DNA from 3 places in the Oceanobacillus longus genome. Region 3 is predicted to be linked to each of the others. Evidence: riboswitches for the same ligand, from Rfam matches in the RefSeq annotation. Region 3 holds a riboswitch; each other region holds the start of a gene.
What was found. A riboswitch is a leader RNA that binds a small molecule or an ion and turns the genes downstream of it on or off. The one in region 3 is predicted to bind cobalamin.
Positions count from the first base shown of each region.

Region 1: another riboswitch for cobalamin. It lies ahead of ACFOUV_RS03650 (DUF4430 domain-containing protein); the one in region 3 lies ahead of ACFOUV_RS13665 (acyl-CoA thioesterase).
Region 2: another riboswitch for cobalamin. It lies ahead of ACFOUV_RS06310 (ribonucleoside-diphosphate reductase subunit alpha); the one in region 3 lies ahead of ACFOUV_RS13665 (acyl-CoA thioesterase).

Region 1 covers NZ_JBHSAO010000001.1:706,354-711,873, reverse strand. Annotated here, with positions in the region: gene ACFOUV_RS03665 (hypothetical protein) at 1-1,026, opposite strand, end outside; gene sigX (RNA polymerase sigma factor SigX) at 1,023-1,559, opposite strand; gene ACFOUV_RS03655 (ECF transporter S component) at 2,461-2,976, opposite strand; gene ACFOUV_RS03650 (DUF4430 domain-containing protein) at 2,980-3,408, opposite strand; cobalamin riboswitch at 3,582-3,759, opposite strand; gene ACFOUV_RS03645 (ATP-binding protein) at 3,825-5,520, opposite strand, start outside.
Region 2 covers NZ_JBHSAO010000003.1:81,611-87,130, reverse strand. Annotated here, with positions in the region: gene ACFOUV_RS06320 (ribonucleotide-diphosphate reductase subunit beta) at 65-1,108, opposite strand; gene ACFOUV_RS06315 (flavodoxin) at 1,089-1,535, opposite strand; gene ACFOUV_RS06310 (ribonucleoside-diphosphate reductase subunit alpha) at 1,520-3,754, opposite strand; cobalamin riboswitch at 3,880-4,075, opposite strand; gene ACFOUV_RS06305 (ABC transporter ATP-binding protein) at 4,279-5,073, opposite strand; gene ACFOUV_RS06300 (ABC transporter permease) at 5,066-5,520, opposite strand, start outside.
Region 3 covers NZ_JBHSAO010000010.1:72,026-77,545, forward strand. Annotated here, with positions in the region: gene ACFOUV_RS13650 (class I SAM-dependent rRNA methyltransferase) at 1-894, opposite strand, end outside; gene ACFOUV_RS13655 (GNAT family N-acetyltransferase) at 957-1,523, opposite strand; gene ACFOUV_RS13660 (DUF3219 family protein) at 1,676-1,969, opposite strand; gene ACFOUV_RS13665 (acyl-CoA thioesterase) at 2,045-2,527, opposite strand; cobalamin riboswitch at 2,668-2,848, opposite strand; gene ACFOUV_RS13670 (hypothetical protein) at 2,904-3,581, opposite strand; gene ACFOUV_RS13675 (hypothetical protein) at 3,578-4,324, opposite strand; gene ACFOUV_RS13680 (ATP-binding cassette domain-containing protein) at 4,308-5,198, opposite strand; gene ACFOUV_RS13685 (GntR family transcriptional regulator) at 5,195-5,520, opposite strand, start outside.

The DNA of each region.
Region 1 (5,520 bases), on a different contig from region 3:
GGAAACGGACCCATCATCTAGTGTTAATTTGAGCAGGTTCTTAGATGAATCGACTGTAAACTGGACCTCTTCTGGTATTGTCCGATCGATATTAAATTCCTTCTGTTCTATTTTCATTTCGGTAAGTGCATCCTGAATGGACAGGTTTAAATTTGGTATGGGAACTAAAAATTGATTATTATAACGTTTGTATATTAAATTCTCTTCTTTATTTAATAAAAGTTCCTCAATAACACCATATGGACCAAGCTCCACGCCATTGGTATCCGATTGAAAAACTGCCTTATTAATACCATACGGCGTGAACATAGCGGAAAGCATCTTTTCAAAAAGATAGGCGTTTGTTGAGCCTTCCCCGATCGAAAATTTATCTCCAAGTTCAATCAACACTTCGGATTCATTTAGCACAATAGAGGCATTCTTTAGCATATATTCATTTGTAGCCCATTCTTCATTGTTTATATAAAATTTTAGTTCATTATAATATTCATCCAGATTGGCGTTGCCACTTACGATAAACGAAATAGGTATGATATATTGCTGTTGAAGGTCTGATAATGCACCATAGACAATTTTCATTGGTTCATTGGACTCCTGAATGACATAGCTCTCCAATGAATCATCATTAGGAACTTTTAATTCATCCATTAGTTCAGAGTTTTGTACAACAGATTCTTCACTTCCCATTTCCACCTGGTCCTCATCTGAGGATTCCATTCGTCTGGAGTCCTCAGATTTTTCAATATTTGTCGCTATTTCGACATCAGAAAACTGCTCAGAATTTTGATACACCTGATTGTCGTTATTCAACATAACTGGAATAATAAGAATGAAGGTAACGGCCATCATGGTTGCCAGAACGGGAATCAGTTTTTGCCTCTTTTGTCTCTTTTTTGTTGGTGAGGGGTCAGTAAGGCTTGAGGAGATGCGGTGGTATAATACATTTTTTTCTGTATCATCTTTTATTTCAGGCATTTCCTGTAACCGATCAATGATTTCCTGTTGTTCTTTATCTATTTGCCTCATTGAGCATCTCCTTCTTTCTCGATTTGTTCAAGCAAGAGCTTTTTTAATGTTTTTAGACCTCTATGCTGTGTTGTTTTAACTTTGCTCACACTAAAATTAAGTACTTCAGCTGTTTCCTGAATAGAGAAGGATTGCAGGTATCTTAGAATTAACACACTTTTTTGATCGATTGTGCATTTGTCAAGATATTTATAGATTTGCTTCATCTGCTCATTTTTAATAGCTATTTCCTCAGGTAAATCATCTTCATCGGGAATGGATTCACCTTTTTCGGCCCAGTCAAAAAGGTCGATAATTCTGTTTCTTTTTCTCTTCAAAGAACGGAAATAGTCATATGTAACATGTCTTGCAATAGAAAAGAGCCATGTTTTTTCACTGCTCTCCCCTTTAAAGTTTGGATAAGCCTTTAATACTTTAATATATACCTCCTGAATCAGATCTTCAGTCGTTTCTTTATTTTTCACCATGTAAAAAATGTACTGGAACAGATCCTGATGATAGTTATCATATAACTTATCGAAAATGGCCTTCATAGAGACCCTCCGTTCAACTATATAGTCGTTATTAATACAAAAAGGTTACAATCATACTATATCGTTTAAAATAAAAGCGCAACCTACTGTAAGTGTATGTAAGCCATGATACATTGATCTATATTATAAAGGGTAACTCAACTTTTGCAGAGTAAAATTGAAAAGATGCTTGGTAGAATTAGGTGGCCTGGAGATACACTGCTCAAGTTGACGTTGGATTAACTGTTTGCACTGAGCAGTCTGGATACATCGAGATTCCAAGGATCTTTTCGTTCATCTTGTTGTTTTTAACACCGCATTTTATATAGACTACGAAGTAACTGCTAGTTGATTCTAACAGTATGCAGAAGCTTCGGCGACCGCTCTGGGAATTATACTTCGCTTTCCGTGGGCGGCTGGTGAGCCCTCCTCGTGCTGCGCACTCCGGGGTCTCACCGATGCCTTTCCTCCCACTGGAGTCTTCGTATATTTCCCAGAGCTGGTTTTAAGCTTACAAACAATTAACTGCATTAGTGATTGTTATAAAAATCTTATCACACAGCTTCACCAGTCCGGGTGAGCGGTGACTCCTGCGGGAAAAGCACGTGTCCGAAGACCCCGCAGAGTGGGTTTCTCGAGGAGGCTGAGGCCGTGCCCTAAGGATGCGCATCCGCCCAGAGCGATCCCGGACGGCAGCAATAGCACATATGTTAGAATACCAACCAGAAGTTAGTTCGCATTTTATCTCTACTCTGCGATGCTTATAAAGCAATTTACATTAAAAAATAGCCTTTAGAAAACAGCCTTATTTTACCAAGGTTATCAAGGAGATTATTAGAGATATTATAAGTTTATTGTTTGAAATTATTTTATTGGCGTGAAAGTTAGTAGATAACTAAAGAAAAAAAATACCAACTGCAAATCAGTTGGTATTCTTGATTGTAAATCTCTTAACAGCATAGTTACTAAATAAATGAGACATAATCGGGTACAAGAGAATAATAAACACCGCATTGCCAATAGCATGACTTGTATCAAATGGAAGACCTGCTATGTAATACGGCCAAAATTGTCCAGTTATTTGATAATTTGTCAGTGATATGACAAAACCATACAGATATCCACTGAATACCGCAAAAAGCACCGTGATAAATAGAGGTACACGTTTAAATATTTTACTCAATAAACCGCTCAAAACACCAATGATACACCATGAAATAATTTGCCATAATGTCCATATTCCCATCCCCATAAGCATGTTGGAAAGAAAGGTTGTCACAATCGCTAAGAGTATTGCTGATAGAGGGCCGAGTATAATGCCGCATATAATAATCAGTGCAGTTACTGGTTGAACATTTGGAATAAACTGGAACACATATCTTCCTGCAATTGCCATAGCAGCCAATAAGGCTATGATTGTAATCTTATATGTGTTCATCGTCTATTCCCAGGATTGTAAATCAAATACAACTATATCACCAGGAGAAAGTTCGTATTCGTTAGCCCCTACAGTTGGCATCTCATCGTTAACGAAGAACATCCAAGCGGTTTGTTCCTCATCACTTGCTTCGACTCTTTCAATTGATGTAATAAATGCACCATCAAAGTCTGTTTCAATGTAGAAATTTTCTTCCATAACATCCATCAGTATATCGCCTTCTTCAATCGGGATCTCCTGCTCATTTACGAATTCCTCCCCTTCATTTATAGAAATTGTAACTCGAACAGAATCTTCAGCCACCTCTTCGGAATCAGAAGTTTCATTTGTACTTACTGAAGTATTTTGTTCGGTGTTATCTTCAGATGAACATCCAATCAATAAACCTACTGTCATCAAGATTACTGCTACTTGCAAAATCCATTTTTTCATTGTTTCCCCATCCTTTTTGCATTAATGTTACTGGAAATTAATCTGTATTCTATAAAAGTATAAAAAAAGTCCGCCTTTAGTAGTTCAGGCGGATTAAAGACAAACAAATAATAGCTGCTAGCATGCATGCATATGTATTTGTAAGTCTCAATCGCTTATACCCTCGAAGCATTGAAACAAATTGTCAATTGGCAGGTCTACTGACTTATGATTCAAACCTACTTTAAGCCCTTCCCATATGGATTACCATACAGTGGATCGCTTATTTCGTAATCATTTACAGTTGCGAGGACAGTTCCAGACTTCCACTGGATTCCCTTTTAATAAAACACCAATTACAATATTCAATTATACGATACAATTCCAATACAAAGTTATCATAGCATAAGAAAATTAAATAGAAAAGCTTTAAAACTTTAACTATTTTCATGATTCTGTGGTAATTTGAAACTGAAAGTAGTCCCTTGATTTAGTTTACTTTTTACTTGAATAGTCCCTTTATGTGCATCAATTATATTCTTAGCAATGGCAAGTCCAAGTCCAGTGCCTTTTTTCTCTTTACTCCGTACTCTGGATTTATCAGCCTTATAGAATCGCTCAAAAATAAACGGTAAATCTTCTTCAGGGATACCACTCCCGCTATCGTTCACTTCCACATAAAATTCCTTAGGTTTGTTTGTGACTGCAACACGGACAGTTCCGCCTTTCGAAGTGTGCCTAATCGCATTGTCAATTAGATTTGTAAACACTTGTTCAATTCTGTCAGGGTCAAAACTGGTATTTGAAAAGTCAGTGTTCATTGTTAGTGTAAGATCAATCTCGTTATCAGAAGCGAGACCTTTAAATTTATTTACAATTCGTTTGATATAGGATTCAATACCAAACGTTTCCACGTTTAAGTGAATTTGGCCTGATTCCATACGTGCAAGGTCAAGTAGTTCATTAACGAGTCGACCCATTCGTAACGATTCTTCATGTATAATTTTGGCCAGCTCATTTTTTTCCTCTTTTGTATCGGCAATATCATCGACAATCGCTTCACTGTAACCTTGAAGCATGGATATTGGAGTGCGTAATTCATGTGAAACATTGGCTATAAAATCTTTTCGTAATTTATCCAACCGTCTTTCTTCTGTCATATCACGAATGACAGCTACAGCACCCCTTACATAGGACTGGTCGTATAAAGGTGTCATCAGCATTACGAAATTTCTACCTTGAAGACTGATCTCTCTTAAAACTGCTTGTTCCCCATCGATTACTTCTTTTAAAGCTTCTTGTAGTTCTGTTGGAAGTTTTCGACTCTCATTCATTACAACATCATTCTCAAAATACCATCCATCAATATATTTCTGGGCAGGTGGATTTATGACCAGAATGTCTCCATTCCGATTGAGAGTAACTACTCCATCTGCCATTGAACTAACGATACTTGATAATTGTTCCTTCTCCTGACGTAAAGCATTAATATGAAACTTTAGCTGTCTTCCCATTCGATTGAACTCTACAGCAAGTTCTCCGATTTCATCATGCGTCAATACTGGAACCTTTGTATTAAATTCACCTCTTGTAAGATCGTAGGCTGCTTCTCGCATCTTAATTAATGGTGATGTTATTCTAGTGGATAGAAATACTGCAAAAAAAGCAGTAAGCATAATAGCAATACCTGCACTGAGTAAAATTAGTTTCGTCGTTTCTGCTTTGGTTTGATTAATGATATCAAGCGATTGAAATACAAAAATTGCCCCACCATTTTCGGTAGGAGATCCAACGATAATAATCTCTTTATCTTGTTCAGGAAGATTAATTTGCTTTTGAAGTTTGCTTTGATTTTCGATTACTTCATTTACTTCTTCCCTGGATTCAAGCCATTCATCACCCTCGGAAACTAAATCATTATCGCTGCTGGTAGAAAGCCAAGTATCCTCTTCACTATAAATAATTGCGATGCGGCTAGTCGGATCTTTTAGCATCTCTGTCATTTCCTCAATGAAATTTCTATCCTGCCCCCTTTCGACCAATGAAGAAATTTTTGTAGCCGTTTGCATCATTTCATTTTCTGCTTCTTGTATGTGGAAATTTTCAAAGAATTGCATTAGAAATATAGACAAA
Region 2 (5,520 bases), on a different contig from region 3:
AGAGGCATGAGGCTTAGCGTAAACCCCTAAGCTTCATGCCTCCTATTATTTTAGTCACATTAGACTACAGGTCATCAAATCCATTTAAATCACTCGTCTTTGTATATTGCCGTGATTTCTGTTCGAAGAAATCGGTCTTTGTACCATCGAAATTATCCACATAGGCTCGAATCCATTTCATCGGGTTATCCACATGTTCTGGATAAACCTCACTTAATCCCATCATTCGCAGCATCTTATTGGCACGATATTTAATATAACCGGCCATTTCATCCAAATCAATACCCTCTACGTCTTCTAAAACATAATTGGACCACTCTATTTCCAAAACAACTGATTCTTGAAAATGAGTATATACCCAATCGGTAAAATCCTCGGTATTGTATTCCGGGTTTTCTGCGAGTGTAGCTCGAAACAATTCCGCGATAAAGCGTCCATGTTCCAGTTCATCACGATTAATATAACTGATCATTGTCGATGTACCGACCATTTTATTTTGCCGTGCCAGATTATAGAAAAAAGCAAACCCTGAATAAAAAAACATTCCTTCCAATAAGGATGTGTATACCAATGTTTTTAAAATATTTTCCATTGTTGGGTTATCCACAAAGTTATTATATTGCTCCACCAGGTTGGCATTTCGCTTAAGCAACACTGCATCTGTTCTCCCAAGTTGGAATGCTTTATTTTGTTCGTCCAGTGAAACAACGGAGGATAACACATAGGAATAACTTTCATTATGCACAGCTTCCTGTTGCGCGATGACTGCCATAATTGATTGGACAGCAGGATCTGTGGCATATAAAGATATCAACAATGCAGTTCTCGTTTGTGGTGCATCCAATGTGGATAACAGGCCAATTATTTTGAGATATGCTTCGCGTTCTTCAGTAGTCAAGGATGAAAATTGCTTTACATCACTGGACATATTCACCTCATCCGCCTGCCAATAATTTCCGACTAATCGCTTATACATTTTATGCCAATGTGGATAAGCAATATCATTCCAGTTGAGAATTCCACTCGATTTCCCACCAAATAGGGCGGTTGACTTGTTTGGATTTAATGGTTCCAATGTTTTCGCCTTTTCAAGCAAAGCTCTTGGCATGGCACAACACTCCTTCTACCCATAATTTAACTTTTTGTTCCTGACTTCCCCTTGGCGACTGCTCAATTTTCAAACCGCTCCACTTACTTTCATAAAATTTCCACAACTTATCCACAGCTCTGCAAAACAACTCGTCTCCACCGAATTGAGTGTCCCCAGTCCCAAATATCGCAATATTGTTTGGTTTATACCCAATTTCAAGGACAAAATCCTTTATTTCAACTGGTGTTTTTCCCATTTCCCATGTAAATGTGCCGATAAAAATATAATCGTAACGTTCAGGATTTATTGGTGCATCGATTCCAATACGATGGTTATCCACAGTGATACCTTCATCTTTTAATTTCCCTTCCACGATCTCGGCGACCTCTTTGGTGTTCCCACTATAGGATATATATGCTATAAGTGCCCTCAACTTTGACACCACTCACATTCTTCGACATCGTTGGATGTTGATCGTACATAATACGTGGTCTTCAGCCCTTCCCGCCATGCCTGGAGATGAAGATCGAGTAAAACAGATGCCCGAATGGTATTTGGAACATAAAAGTTAAATGATATACTTTGGTCAATATGTTTCTGTCTGACAGCATTCTGCTTAATCGACCAGCGCTGATCGACAATATAAGCGGAACGGCGGTAAATATCGTACGTATGATGATTTAAGTCTGGTGCTGTTACCGGAATCTTAAAGTCCTTTTTCTCCTCATTGTAAAATACATTAAAAATCGGATCGATGCTTGCGGTGGAACCTGCAATCATTGCGGTCGTTGAGTTAGGAGCCACAGCCATTAAATAGCCGTTACGCATGCCATGCATGGTAACCTCTGCCCAAAGAGCGACCCATGCTTCACTTCGATAACCCTTTTCCGTAAAATAAGCACCCGTACTCCACTTACTACCTTCAAATGCTGGATAACTCCCTTTTTCCTTACTCAGTTCCATACTATTTTTTATCGTTAGAAAGGCAACCTTTTCATACAGTTCATCAGCATAACTAACTGCTTCTTCTGTTTCCCATTTTATATTTTCAAGGGCAAGAAGATGGTGCCAACCGAATGTACCAAGTCCGATTGCACGGTATTTTTTATTCGTCAGTTCTGCTTGCTTTATCGGCAATGTGTTGATATCAATCACATTATCAAGCATGCGTACTTGAATTTTTATCAGACGATCCAGCACATTATCCGGAACTGCTTTTCCGAGATTTATCGAGCTTAAATTACAAACAACATAATCACCTGCTTGATACTTTTTAATAATGGTATTTTCGTTTTCAAGAAATTCCTCTACAAATTGAGTTGGGGACTGATTCTGGGTAATTTCAGTACATAAATTGGAACAATAAATCATTCCGTTATGTGAATTGCTGTTCTGCCTATTAACTTCATCCCGATAAAACATAAACGGAGTTCCTGACTCAAGCTGTGATTTCATAATCCGCTTCATAATATCTATGGCAGCTATCTTCTTCCTGGAGAGCGTATCCGATTGTATACAAGCTTCATACTTCCTCCGCCATTCGCCATTTCCTTTTTCCTCATCATAAAAATCCTCGAGCGAAAAGCCCATCACTTGGCGTACTTCATGAGGATCGAATAAATACCAGTCTTCCCGTTTATCGACCTTTTCCATAAAATAATCCGGTAAACTGACGCCTGTGAAAATATCATGGGCGCGCATGCGATCGTCCCCATTATTCAGCTTCAAGTCCAGAAATGATTCGATATCTTTGTGCCAAACATCTAGATAGATGGCAATTGCACCTTTTCTCGTACCAAGTTGGTCAACACTTACCGCTGTATTATTTAATTGCTTAATCCACGGAACTACGCCACTGGACATGCCTTTAAATCCTTTAATAGAGCTCCCTCTGGCACGTATTTTCCCCATATAGACACCTATGCCCCCACCGTTTTTGGAGAGCTTGGCGATATCTGTATTGCTGTCATAGATGGATTGCAGGCTGTCATCCACCGTATCAATAAAACAGCTGGATAGCTGTCCATGTGTCTTTCCTGCATTTGTGAGTGTCGGCGTTGCCACTGTCATATAAAGATTACTCAAAGCCCAATAAGCTTCCTCCACCAGCTTGGAGCGCTTTGATAAGTCTTCATCCTGCATTAAATACATCGCTATAATCATCCAGCGCTCCTGGGGAAGTTCATAAATCTGCTTGTTATGATCTGTTGCCAGATAACGCGTTGCAATTGTATAAATACCTAAGTAGTTAAATAGATAATCTCGATCTGGTTGAATTAGCCTCTCAAAAAAATCCATTTCTGTTTTCGAGTATTTGGAATAAAGGTTTGGTGCATATATCCCTTTATCGGTTAACATTTGTATCAAATGATACAGCGATCCATAGCGTGAATCCTCGCTATAGTTTCGATTGGCCGCTGCCTTACGATAAAGCTCCTTCAAATAAATTCTTGCTGCCGCAAACGTCCAGTCTGGGTTCGACTCATCGATGTTTTCCAAGGCTATTTTTATAAGGATATCCATAGCTTTTTCTTCCGGTGTATCCTGATTGATTGTTTTCATTGCCTTATCCATCAATTGGTTTGCTTCTACGGATAGTCCTTTCGTAGATTCGTTAATCGTCTGCAAAACTTTTTCCTGTTGGTTAATGGTTCCTGTAATCATCATATCTACCTCCTAATATCTATATGTACAATGAAAAAGCCGTTCTTCCCCAATGGATGAACGGCTATAAAACGACAGAAATAGTTTGTATTTCTATCCTTTCATAATCTCTCATCCCGGAGAAGTGAAACTCAAAGTTAAAGGCAGGTCTCCTGACTTGTGCATCGTTTTACTAGAGTCCTTCCCATATTGCTGCCGTTAAACAAACAATATAGTGGTATTCTCGTTCATCCACACTTACAGTTGCGGGGACAGTCCCGGAATTTAACCGAGTTCCCTTTTAAGACATGATGTCATGTCACCTTTACTTTATATACAATATATAGTATTTTAAAATCCAAATAAGTCAATATCTAGTGTTAAGAGTAGCATAATGAAATTACTTATGCAATCTTTTTCTATCGTTCATTTCTAGATTGATAGATTTCTTAAGGTTCCGTCTAATAGAAACTGTAACATAAAAAATACACACGCACATTCAACAAACGGCGTGTGTATTTCGTTTAAAATTATTTATCATCTTTTTACCCCAAAACTACCCGATCGTCTTCAAATTGCTCCCCACGTATACGCTGGAACTCATTCAATAGATCTTTTACGGTAAGTTCCTGTTTGGCTTCTCCTTTTGCTTCAAATATAATTTGACCTTTATCCATCATAATTAATCTGTTTCCAAGGTCCAAGGCCTGTTGCATATTATGCGTCACCATTAACGTCGTTAGGCCAGATTCGCGGACTACTTTTTCAGTTAGTGATGTTATCAATTCCGCACGGGATGGATCCAATGCTGCCGTATGCTCATCAAGCAGGAGAATATTCGGTTGGGTAAATGTTGCCATTAATAACGAGAGTGCCTGTCTTTCACCACCCGACAGCAAACCGACCTTGGCGGATAGACGGTCTTCCAATCCAAGGTTCAATGTTTTTAACTGTTCCCGAAATAAATCTTTTCTTTTCTTCGTTACTCCAGATTTTAATTTTCTTTTTTTGTCACGTGAGTAAGCCATCGCCAGATTTTCTTCAATTGTCATGGATGGTGCTGTCCCTGCCATTGGGTCCTGGAAAACCCTTCCGATAAATGCAGATCTTTTGTATTCAGGCAGATGAACCACCTGTTTTCCGTCAATGATAACATCTCCAACATCAGGCTGAATGTTACCGGAAATCACGTTCATCAATGTTGATTTACCTGCACCATTACTACCGATTACCGTTACAAAGTCTCCTTGTTGCAATTCCAAATTTATACCGTTTAATGCTTTTTTCTCATCCAGCGTACCTTCGTTAAAAGTTACGGAAATATTAGCGATATTAAGCATGATTTTCCCCTCCTGACTGAGCACTAAGCTGTTGACGTTTTAGAAGTCTTCGTTTCTTTTCTTTTCTCGCGTGGAATATTCTTGGGCCAACTAATGCAATAATAACAATAATTGCCGTGATCAATTTCATATCGCCTGTCTCTAGAAAGTCTACTCGAAGTGCAAGCGTAACAATCATACGATAGATAATCGCTCCGCCGATGACTGCCAGTGTTGCTCTAGCAATTGTTTTTGTACCAAAGAGCGCTTCACCGATAATAACGGATGCAAGACCAATGACGATCATTCCGATACCCATATTTACGTCGGCAAATCCCCCGAGCTGACCGATTAACGCACCAGAAAGTGCCACAAGTCCATTCGACAATCCAACACCGACAATCGTTAGGTTATCTGTATTAGCTGAGAGACTTCGGATCATCTTTTTATTGTCCCCAATCGCTCTTA
Region 3 (5,520 bases):
AACCAAATCGAATTTCAATTCTTTCCGTTTCGCATATTTGAAATAATCAAAAACATCCATGACTTTGATGTCCTGCTGCTCGAAGTCAATTCCATTGACACTGAATTGTTCGATTGTTTTACTTTTACTGCGTTTGGCAAGATCAACACTTGTCGTTTTGGTTGCCCCACCTAGCGCAGCAGCAACAGAGAATGCTCCCGTATAGGAGAAAGTGTTCAGCACATGTTTACCTTTTGCATACTTATCTCGAAGTGCTTGGCGTACTTCTCGCTGATCGAGAAAAATACCTACCATTGCTCCGTCGTTTAAATAAACGGCATAATTCATGCCATTTTCTTTAATAAGTAGTGGGAATTCACCACGCTCACCCTTTACAAAATCATCGTCATCTATATATTGCCCTTTCGTATCAAAGCGTTTTTTCTCATATATAGCCTTGTAATCACCAAGTTCATCTAAGACACTTATAACCTTCTCCTTAAAAGAAAAAATCCCTTGGCTATACCAACTGATTAAATAATAACCATTAAAATAATCAATTGTCAGTCCGCCAATACCATCACCTTCTCCATTAAAAAGACGAAATGCAGTTGTATTTTCATCTTTATAATACGATTGACGTTTATTAATTGCTGTCAAAATTTTATTTTTAAAAAAGACGGAATCGATTTTCTCCCCCTCATTAAAAGAAAGTACCCATCCAATTCCTTTATTTTGATTTCCATAATATCCTTTGCCAAGAAAGTTACCATTATCATCCACAAGATGGACAAGGGTACCTTCCAACGACAATGACTCGTTATTCACAACTGCATCCTTATTAATCAATGGAAATTTATTTTTATAGTGACCGATAAAATCCGGTTTTACCTTTAATTCAATTATTTGTGTCATCATTTCATCCAATCCTATTTTTTTGTCATTATCGCATGTTAAGGACCAAAGGGAAAGCAGGTCTATCTTTTACTAATTTTCGCGTAAATACAAGTGTCCCTTAGCTCACTTTCATCTGCAGACATATCGTCATTAATTAAAATTCCTTCCAAATTAAATTCTAACCTTTCTGCCACAGCGCGACTTTTTCTATTTTTGGCATCACAGCGAATTTCGATACGATTTGCTCGCAGTTTCTTAAAAGCAAAATCGGTCAAACCAGCAACAGCCTCCGTAACATAACCATTTCCCGTATAGCGGCTATCTGCCCAGTAACCTATTTCAAACTTTCTCACATTCCAATCGATTCGATGAAGGCCCGAAGAAACAATAAATTCACCCGTTTCTTTTAAGAATACATGAAACCTCAAATCTTCCCTTGATAGAAATTTGATATAAGCCTGACGAATATTAATTTCTGTTTCCTCTTCGCTTGGTACGTTCCTGGCGAATGGCATCCATGGTCTCAACTCATTAATAGATGCCTTAATTGCTTGATTTGCTGCTTTCCCATCTCCGGATTTGGGAGCCCTAATCAACAATCGCTCTGTCTCAAATTCTTGTGGAAAATCAATTAGAAACGGATTCATATGTAACAACCTCTCTTAGAAATTTCATTATTATTTATTTCTCTATTCAGATGGAGATTCCTTCTCTAAATAAAAGGGTAATCGGATCATTGTGTAGTGAATTTTATGGTATATACCAAAAAACCCATGAAAAAGACCGTCACAGGTGTATCTTAGGATTTCTCCAACAATTCCAATTTAAAATCGCCAACTGCCCCTGCTTCATACAAATTAGTAATAGAGGTGGAGTAACGGTGAATAACAGCTGGGAATTCAAGGCTTTTAGCAGGCATCTTTACCATGAAGTCATTTTTATACAGCAACGTGGTGATGTCATGATAACCCTCTGCGGTTACTTTAAAATCAAATCTTACTTTCTTTAATTCCCTTCCATCTCTTTCCACTGTTTCTTCTTGAAAGTTTATAGCATCAATCGTTACGTCGTTAATCACAACTTTTTCATTCATGTTAATCCCTCCAACCATTTAGTATAAATACTAACCGTTTTCAGTAAAATTGTTTAGTCGGACAACTCCTAGCCATTAAATCTGTTTCTGCCTATAAGCATTACGTCGTAGGCGATTCTCTTTTCTCGCCGGTGCCGATGAATATAACTCCTTCTCCAATTCACTCTCCGCGAATACCCCAGGGACCGGAACAGGTTTTCCATTTTCATTTACTGCAACCATGGTAAGAAATGATTCTGTCGTTAATTTCTTTTCATTTCTTATTAAGTCATGGGCGCTTACTTTGACATGGACTTCCATGGAGCTTGTCCCCGTAAATGTAACATAAGCCTCCAAGGACAATGAATCTCCAACTTTTGCGGAAGATAGAAAATCAACTGAATCAATGGAAGCTGTTACAACAGCACTATTAGCATGTTTCATGGCAGTTAAAGCGGCAATTTCATCAATATAGGCAAGAACTTTCCCACCAAAAATCGTATTTAAATGATTGGTATCAGGTGGCATAACTAATCGTGTTTGAATTGTTTTGGTCTCGCTAATAGCTATCTTATCCATTCTGCATCTTCTCCTTCATCAAATAAAAAAACACCTTCTTTTACGAAAGATGTCTGTGAATGACACTAATCATTATCATTGCAAAAAAATGCACAGAAATTAGATTAGTTCATGCACCCTCCTATCTCCCGTAGGATTTAAATGCTACTTTTTTTATGGCAGGTCTTCTGGCTCAGAATCAGCAAACCCATTGCCTTCCCATTATTAAAACAGGGAATTCGATGGATTCTCCTCTTTCACAGTGGCGGGACCGCGCTGGATTTTCACCAGCTTCCCCTATTCAACTTTGTATACAAAGTCACCATAAAGCGAAATATTTATTTCATTTAGTATAACATAATATATTAAATGCTCATTGTCTCGAACGCTCCCCCAATCACTTTACATATTCTATCCAAACATCCGAGTCACTACTGATTTCTATGTTTTCAGGAACTTTCAGATACAATAACTGTTCACTTATTTCAACATCGTCCCACCAGTCATCTTTCAGTTGGCCAGTGAACTGTTTCACAGGAAATTCTTTTGCATAAGTGGAAAACTCAAGATACATACTTTCAGGAGTTTCCACCATTAGATTTCCAGAAAAAAATTCTACATTTACAGGTTGAAGAGATTCCGTAATTTTTGTATTCATTATATATACCGGTGTTTGGTAAAAGCTTGCTTCTATACTATCTGTATTTCCTGACCTTTCTACAGCAATTTGAATACTATGATCTATGTTCCCTTGATAACCTATATGAATAGATTCCTGATTAGATGGAAATTCCCACTCCTTATCCAAATATTGCCGAATCGATTCAATTGGTATCCCATCATAGATTACCCCTTGTAACTTTGCTGTATGAATATCTTCCGGCTCCCCTTCTGAATCCTCCTGAGGAACAGGAATTAAATAGTAAACTCCAACGGAAAGCAATAAAAGTAATACGTATCCTCCCAGCAGCCAATAGCCCTTTTTGGCAAACCTTTGTCTATTCAACCATCTTAGTGAGTAAATAATAACTGTTGCAATAATCAATAAAATGATGAAAGGCATGAACATATTCATTTCCTAACCTCCAATCTATTTGAAAGCAAGATTGATCCTACAAAGCAAAGAATCGAGGTCATCATTACTTTTAATACAAAAAGTAAAAAACTAGTTTCCTGGAAATAGAATTCTGCTATTTTAAAAATATAGCCTGACTGCTCTTGTGTAACGATTAAAAAACCTATTATAGCAATTGGCAATATGACAGGAAGCATTCGATGTAACTGTGTGATGGTCCCAAGTAAATACCCAACAGAGCAAGCAAGGATTAAATAGAATACCATAGCTGCCATCCCCGAAATAACTTCTATCGGTTGATAGATAAATCCCTCTCCATGAAGGTGCTCTGTATCGATAAAGAAGTATACAATCACACGCAGCAAAAACCCGGATAATATGGTAGTAATTCCACCAATAATACTTGCTGTTAATAAAAATGCTGCATTTGACAGGTTATTGCTTAAACGATTGGAAACAAAAGTAAATCCATTTTGCAAATCCGCTTTTGTCGTCATAATAATGCTATGAATAAATGCCCAAAGAAACGTAAAAATAACGATATTAATCCCAGAATATATAGTGATATCAATACTAAAACCCGTCGAGCTATAACCACTGGATCCCGATCCGGTTAATGAAAAGAGCATCGCCAAGCATTGTAACACTATCAGTGAACTGAAAACTCCAACGTAGGCTTTCATTTTATACTGATACTGCCTTTTCACTACCGTAGCTAAACCCATCCTATTTAAAGACATCATCTATTCCCCCTTTCGATTTATTGGTCAGATACACGCATAAATCACTAGCAGAAACGGGTGAAAGAGTCATACCTAATTGTTTCGCCTTATCTAGCTGGAAGAAATCATTTTTTATGACACAATAAGTTGTGTCTACCCCTACTGTTCTTGTGTGGATTACCTCTTTATTTGCTGCCCACTGCATGACTATTTCCGTTCTTCCCGTCAAACCAATTGCATATTCTTTCAATTCATCCATGGAAAGGTGAAAATATTTTTTACCTTGATCAATTAGCAGCACATCTTCAAGTAAATCCTCAATCTCTTCTAAGTGATGACTAGAAATAATGATTGTTCTTGGATGTGCAAGATAGTCTTTCAGCAGTGCCCTGTAAAAATCCTTCCTGACTGCAGCATCCATTCCAGTAGTCGGTTCATCAAACATTGTAATTGCACAACGTGATGCCAAGCCGATAATCATGTTGAATGTGCTCTTTTTCCCTTTGGATAACTGTGTATGAAAGTAGTTTGGATGAAAGGAAAAATAATCAAAGAGACGCATTGCTAACTTTTTATCCCAGTTTTCATAAAATCTTTCTGCTTCAATTAAAATATCTTTTAATGTCAGCCTCGCGAAAAAATCCATTTGATCATCCACATAGATGACATTTGCCGAGACTATTAAATTATTAAATGGTTTTTCTTTAAATACGCTAACCTCACCAGATGTTTCATTCCAATAACCAGCAAGTATCTTTAAAAGCGTAGTCTTGCCTGCCCCATTTCTACCGATTAAGCCGGTAATCGTATTTTCCTTAATCGAAAAGGACAAATCATGTAAAGCTTTAAGTCGCCCTCGTTTTTTTGATAACCCCTCACATGCAATAACGTTCATTCCGCATCCCCCTTGCGTTCGTTCTGAATAGCCTGAAGCATTTTAATTAACTCTTCTTCCCCAACGGTTAACCTTTCTGCCTCCAATGCCACTTCCTTTAGCAAACCCTTTAGTGTCTGATTTTTCCGTTTATCCATAATGATTGCTTTTGCATCTTTGGTTACAAACTTCCCAAGTCCTCGTTTGCTATAAAGAATTTTTTCATCAGAAAGTATATTTAATCCCTTTGCAGCTGTTGCAGGATTAATCGTAAATATCTCTGCAAGCTTATATTGGGAATAAACTTTTTCATCTTCTTTAAGGTTTTCATTTAATATTTCTG